DNA from 2 places in the Paenibacillus algicola genome. Region 2 is predicted to be linked to the other one. Evidence: riboswitches for the same ligand, from Rfam matches in the RefSeq annotation. Region 2 holds a riboswitch; the other holds the start of a gene.
The links. Region 2 has a riboswitch for FMN ahead of E6C60_RS05500 (DMT family transporter). Riboswitches for the same ligand answer to the same signal wherever they lie in the genome.

Region 1 (3,406 bases), 710 kb from region 2:
TTCCAGATGGCAGTTCAGCGTGTGGCTGAATTTGCGGCTTCGGTAAAGGAACAGCTGGGCGTAACCTTTACTGTCGTCAACCTGGGCGGCGGCTTCGGTATCCGCTACGTGGAAGGCGATACTCCGTTGCAGGTGTCCCAATATGTGAAGGCCATTACCGATGCGGTGAAGAATCACTTTGCAGGTATCGCCGAAGAGCTGCCTGAAATCTGGGTCGAGCCAGGCCGCAGTATCGTAGGCGACGCAGGTACAACACTGTACACGGTTGGCACGAGCAAGGACATTCCAGGGGTTCGGAAATATGTAGCCGTAGACGGCGGCATGACAGACAACCCGCGTCCGGCTCTGTACGAATCCCGTTATGAAGCCATTCTCGCGAACCGCGCGAACGACAAGGTGGAAGAGACGGTATCCATCGCCGGTAAATGCTGTGAGAGTGGAGATATGCTGATCTGGGATCTGGATCTGCCGAAGGTGGAGTCCGGTGATTTGCTGGCTGTAGCCTGCACAGGTGCTTATAACTATTCCATGGCCAGCAACTACAACCGGATCCGTAAGCCGGCGGTCGTATTCGTGAAGGACGGCCAAAGTGATCTTGTGGTTCGCCGCGAAAGCCTGGAGGACATCGTTCACCTGGACGTGGTGCCTGAGCGCATCAGCAAGGAAAGTGTCCTGAAGTAATTAGCATAACCAATGCATTTCTGGGATGAAGGAGGCCCCTAAGGCGCAGGCCAAGCCGGGCCTCCTTTCCTTTGGGAGAATTATACGATACAATGGACAACGTGAGTCTTTGAGAGCAGTGCTGAGGCCGCTTGATGAGCGGCTATCATACCGTAAAGGGACGTGATTGGAATGAAAAAAGGAACCATCGAACTCGAAAACGGCGGCATGGTGGAAATTGATTTTCTGCCGGAGGAAGCGCCAAACACAGTAGCAAACTTTGAGAAGCTGGCGAACAGCGGCTTTTATAACGGACTGAGCTTTCACCGTGTAATTCCGGGCTTTGTGGCTCAAGGCGGCTGCCCTGTAGGCAACGGCACGGGCGGTCCTGGCTACACCATTAACTGTGAAACAGCTACCAACACTACGAAGCATGAGACGGGTGTACTGTCCATGGCACACGCGGGACGCAACACCGGCGGCAGCCAGTTCTTCATCGTCTATTCCCCGCAGCCTCACCTGGACGGCGTGCACACTGTTTTTGGTAAAGTAACCAGCGGTATGGAGCATGTTAACAATGTGAAGCCTGGCGATAAGATGAAGGAAGTCAAGGTTTGGGAAGCGTAGAAACAATATAGCAAGGAAGCAGCCCTCTCAGGCAGTATGTGTCTGAGAGGGCTTTTTTTTGGGCTGATCCTTGCTAAGCGCTTTTCGCCTCATTGTTGCTTTATTAATTTTAAATATGGTAACATGACTTCATAGGTTGCAAAGTATAGCTGAATATCATATCCTTCGGGGCAGGGTGAAATTCCCTACCGGCGGTGATGGACGGAGAGTGCACGCTGTGCAGATGTCTCTTCGAACTCAGTCCGTGACCCGTCTCTACTTCGTAGAGCCGGTGGACCTGGTGCAAATCCGGGACCGACAGTATAGTCTGGATGGGAGAAGGAGAAGAGCGCATAGCACTTTATTTGTGCTGTGCCTCACTGAGAAATCATTGCTTTCCTGTGTGTCAAATTTCACAAAGATAACGATACAAGACTTGCCGGAGGGCATGATTGCCTTTCTCTGCTTTTCTTTGCGTTGCTTTGAGCTGTTTATCACCGGAATGATTTTTGGTGTACTCCCATTAAACATGCCCTGATCTGGATAAACCCCAGACTCAGGGCTTTTTGTATTCTTAAAGTTTCATTTTGTAACAGCTAGATCATTTCAAAGTGGGTGAATGGGCAATGCAAGTGATGAACGATGAATACTATATGGCTCTTGCCCTGGATTTGGCAGACAAAGCGCAGGGACAGACCGGAATCAACCCTGTCGTGGGCTGTGTTGTCGTGAATCAAGGCCGGCTGGCTGGTGTAGGTACTCATCTGGAGCGAGGAACGCCTCATGCCGAGGTGCATGCGCTCAATATGGCAGGGGAGCTTGCTGCAGGCAGTACGGTCTACGTTACACTGGAGCCGTGCAGCCATTATGGCAAGACGCCGCCCTGCAGTGAACGTCTGATTGCCGAAGGTGTTTCCCGCGTGGTGATTGCGATGCAGGATCCGAATCCTCAGGTCGCAGGACGAGGAATCCAGATGCTTCAGGCAGCAGGGATTCAGGTGGAGACGGGCGTCCTGGAGGCGCGCGCTGTGAGCTTGAATGAGGCTTTTATCAAATATATTACGACCGGTATGCCTTATGTTACCTTAAAGACAGCGAGCACCCTGGACGGCAAGATCGCTTCCAAGACCGGCGACAGCAAATGGATCTCAAATGCTGCATCCCGGACCAGAGTGCATACGCTAAGGCACCGGCATCAAGGAATTATGGTGGGCGTATCCACCGTGATTGCCGACAATCCGCAGCTGACCACCCGTCTGCCCGTGCCAGGTATTCATCCTATTCGGATTGTGGTGGACTCGAAGCTGCGAATTCCGATGGACAGCAAGCTGCTGCAGGATGGAATCTCACAAGTGCTGATTCTGACAACCGAGCAGAGTGATGAGGACAAAGCCAAGGCCCTGCAAGAGCTGGGGGCCGAGATTATCTACTGCGGAGCGGGACCGCGTGTCGATATGACATCAGCAATGAAGCAGCTGGGACAGCGAGAAATAGCCTCTATTCTGCTGGAGGGCGGGGGCACGCTGAACGGCTCGATGCTGGAGGAGGAGCTGGTAGACCGGATCATTCTGTTTATTGCTCCCAAAATTGCGGGAGGCCTGGGAGCACCCTCCAGCTTCATGTTCGGAGGCGTCGAGCAGATGAGCGAGGCGGTCGTCCTGGAGGATTTAAGCATGGAGCAGCTGGAGGATAATATTATGATTTCCGGCAAGCCGGTGTGGAGAAGGGAACTCCTTGACGGACAGGAAAAAAACAGCGATAAGGAGGGTTGATCCATGTTTACAGGCCTTATTGAGGAGATTGGAGAAATGCGGCGCATTGGCCGGAACGGTGAGGCTATGGTGCTTGCTATATCGGCTTCCCGGATTATGGATGATCTGAAGCTCGGCGACAGTGTCGCCGTAAATGGCGTCTGTCTGACAGCGACCTCCATAGAGAACGGGTTATTTACAGTGGATGTTATGCCGCAGACTTACCGCCATACGAATCTGCGAGTGCTGCAGGCCGGCAGTAAAGTGAACCTGGAGCGGGCAATGGCTGCGGGAAGCCGTTTCGGCGGACATATTGTTCAGGGTCATGTGGACGGCACGGGTGTAATCTCCCGGGTGAAGCCGGATCAGAATGCGGTAATGTATGAAAT
Region 2 (3,406 bases):
AGAAAAGGAGTGAACAACATGGGAGCCGTTACTTTAACGCAATCCACGTTTCAAGAGCAAATTGATCAGGGGGTCACACTGGTTGACTTCTGGGCACCTTGGTGCGGACCGTGCAAAATCCAGATTCCAATCATCGAGGAGCTGTCCACGGAGCTGGATCAGGCTACCATTGCGAAGGTGAATGTCGATCAGGAGCCGGAGCTTGCGTCCAAATACGAAATTATGAGTATTCCGACACTGCTTCTTTTTAAAGATGGAGAGCTTGTGGATAAAATGGTTGGTCTTCAAAGCAAAGAAGTGTTGAAGAACAAATTAAATATATAATCTTACCCCAAAAGGAGAGGCTACAGAATGAAAAAGTTTGCGATTATTGTTCACTCGTCAGAGAATGAGCTGGGCCGTGCGCTTCACGCTCTGCTGTATGCTATGGAGCTGAATGAGGCGGGCCATGAGGTCAAGGTTATTTTTGACGGAGCAGGTACTGTGTGGGTGAAGAAATTTGAGGATCCGGCAAGTGACTACAATCCGGTCTACAATGCCGTGAAGAACCAGGGTCTGATCGCAGGCGTCTGCGAATACTGCTCGAACGCATTTGGCGTAAATGAGGATGTGAAGCAGTCCGGTCTGGCCTCCATGGGAGAGCGCGACGGACATCCAAGCATCGCCGAGCTGGTTGCTGCCGACTACCAGATCATCACCCTTTAATCCGGCGCACCGCTGCCGGGTATGATATAATACATCTCATGTGCCGAGACCGGCCGGAGAGGTTAGACGATGAGCTGAAGGAGGATGCAGAGCATGGATCGAATTCAAAGCAAGCAGCAATATGAGGATCTGATTAACCGCGAAGGGCTGACGGTCATTAAATATGACGCCACCTGGTGTCCGGATTGCAAGACGCTGGACAAATTTATGCCTGACATCGTAAGCAAGCATCCCGACAAGGAGTTTTATGCCTTGGATGTGGAGCAGCTGGAGGATGTGGCGAGCCATAATGAAGTGCGCGGCATTCCAAGCCTGCTCGTGTATCAAAATGGCGTGAAGCTGGCACATCTGCACAGCAAGTATGCCAAGACACCGAATCAGATTTCAGAGTATTTGGAGACACTGGAGTCCAAGAACTGAATCTGATCATGAAATAGCAGCCCCGGTCTGAGAAAGCCGGGGCTGCTTCCTTAACGAATGGCGGGAAAACAGCGAAAGTGCATTTTAAACATACAAAAGTATAGTAACTTATTATAAACTGGTGTATAATCAGATGATATAGATGACATTACAAATATAAATTTGAATATGGATCTTCGGGGTAGGGTGAAATTCCTGACCGGCGGTGATGGCATGAATCTCTTAAGGCATTCATGTATAAGCCCGCGACTCGCTGTATGGTTTATACAGCGACTGACCTGGTGGAACTCCAGGGCCGACGGTAAAGTCCGGATGGGAGAAGATCAATCACAGGTGTGCTGCGCGGTTTTTTGAACGGCGTGAGCAGGCTTGTTTGGTCAGCCCCCGAGCTCTCGATTCCAGGATGGAATGGACAGCCGGGGGCTTTCTTGCGGTAAGACTCCGTATTCGAGGATAGGAGAAGTCAATGATGGCACGTGCAGGCACAAGCTCCAATCTCCATGCAGATGGAAGGAATTACTCTCGGCTTCACGCAGGAGGCGGCTTCTGGCTCGTCGCTCTGGGAGCCGCGCTCTGGGGGATTAACCCCCTGTTTCGAGTGACGTTATTGAACTACATGACCTCGGCGCAGATTGTGATGCTGGAGCATCTGCTCATCTCGCTGATCGCGGTGCCCATTCTCTGGCGTAACCGGGCAGAGCTGCTCTCCTTGAGCTGGAAGCATGCGGGGGCGCTATTGTTCATTTCTTGGGGCGGCTCGGCGCTCGCCACCATTCTGTTTACGGCGGGGTTGTCGAGCGGCAATCTGAATGCTGTGCTGCTGCTGCAAAAGCTTCAGCCGCTGTTTGCCATCATTCTCGCCAGCCTGCTGCTGAAGGAGCGGCTGCCGCGCCATTTTGGCTGGCTGCTGGGCATTGCGCTTGCTGGAACCTATATGCTGACCTTCGGCCTGTCGTTTCCGGGCGGGAACTGGGGACAATATCTTCAGGCCGGGAGCCTGATGTCTCTGGGAGCCGCTGCTCTGTGGGGCGGCTCCACGGTCATGGGGCGGATGATGGTCGGCAAGATCAAATACGAAACCGTAACCTCGCTCAGGTTCGTGCTGGCGCTTCCACTGCTTTCCATGATTTCCTGGAGCGAGGGCGCAGCCTGGAATCTTCCGGCAGCTGGAACGGCGGAAGGTACAGCTGTCATGCTGAATCTGGCGGGCCAGGCGCTGCTGCCGGGACTGCTGAGCCTGATGATCTATTACAAGGGCTTGACGACAACGAAAGCGTCCGCTGCGACCCTTGCCGAGCTGAGCTTTCCAATGGTCGGTGTACTGATCAACTGGATGGTCTTCCAGGAAACAATCACGCTTGCACAAACGCTGGGCTTCGTGCTCATCTGGCTGAGTCTGTATCTGCTCTCCAGGCAGTCGAATCACGCTGCGGTAGCCGAGCAGCAGCCGTCACCCTATAGGCAGGCCAGCGCCTGAACAGCATCCTAAAGGGCTGTGACCTTGCCAATCTTAACAAGACTGCATCTGCAAGATTTCAGATCTGTGTCCTGCAGTCTTTTTTTGTCGATTTTCATTGAAAAAAATGTAATTTAAAAGAGGAATTGGCGCTGCAGCAATCGAATTTAATCGAAAGACTGAATCTCGTAATGACTGGATTGATGCATATGAATCTGAATCTGGATATGAACACTGTATTCATCTGCCTCGTCACAGGGCATGTGTTTACCATATTGTTAATTTGGGCATACCGCCGGGGGCATGACAGGGACCGGGCGGTTAATGCTTTTTATGCGGCAAAGATGCTGCAGGCAGGCGGATGGATGCTCGCCATGTTTCGCAATGAAGCCCCTGACCTCCTGACGGTATATGCGGCTAACACGCTGTTGTTCATGGCAGCTGCATGCGAGGCAGCAGCGCTGCTGCGGCTGGTGGATGCCTTTGACCGACGTACCCGGGCCATGTATATCATGCTGACCGCCGGGTGCCTGATACTGTTTTATTCGGTTGCACTGGGGACGGGCATGGAGAAATACCGGATCGTTGCTGCCTCCTTCGGGCTGTCCCTGTACTTTATACTGCCAGCAGTCAAGATGCTGCGCCGCGCTCGTGCTTCTCTCTTAATGAAGATCACCGCCTTCACGAGCATCCTGATCGCAGGAGGCACCTTCGTAAGGGGCATCGTGGCTTGGACAACAGATGGGCCGACGTCACTGTATGAGCCGAATGTGTTCCAGCCGCTCGCCTTCCTGCTTCTGTTTCTGCTCTTATTTATGGGTAACA

Region 1: linked by a shared signal. The riboswitch ahead of ribD (bifunctional diaminohydroxyphosphoribosylaminopyrimidine deaminase/5-amino-6-(5-phosphoribosylamino)uracil reductase RibD) and the one ahead of E6C60_RS05500 (DMT family transporter) in region 2 are both predicted to bind FMN.

What each region holds. Positions count from the first base shown of each region.
Region 1 is NZ_CP040396.1:1,959,983-1,963,388, forward strand. It holds gene lysA (diaminopimelate decarboxylase) at 1-681, shown strand, start outside; gene E6C60_RS08870 (peptidylprolyl isomerase) at 853-1,287, shown strand; FMN riboswitch at 1,445-1,614, shown strand; gene ribD (bifunctional diaminohydroxyphosphoribosylaminopyrimidine deaminase/5-amino-6-(5-phosphoribosylamino)uracil reductase RibD) at 1,893-3,038, shown strand; gene ribE (riboflavin synthase) at 3,042-3,406, shown strand, end outside.
Region 2 is NZ_CP040396.1:1,250,845-1,254,250, forward strand. It holds gene trxA (thioredoxin) at 19-324, shown strand; gene E6C60_RS05490 (DsrE family protein) at 352-705, shown strand; gene E6C60_RS05495 (thioredoxin family protein) at 799-1,125, shown strand; FMN riboswitch at 1,294-1,453, shown strand; gene E6C60_RS05500 (DMT family transporter) at 1,595-2,602, shown strand; gene E6C60_RS05505 (GGDEF domain-containing protein) at 2,791-3,406, shown strand, end outside.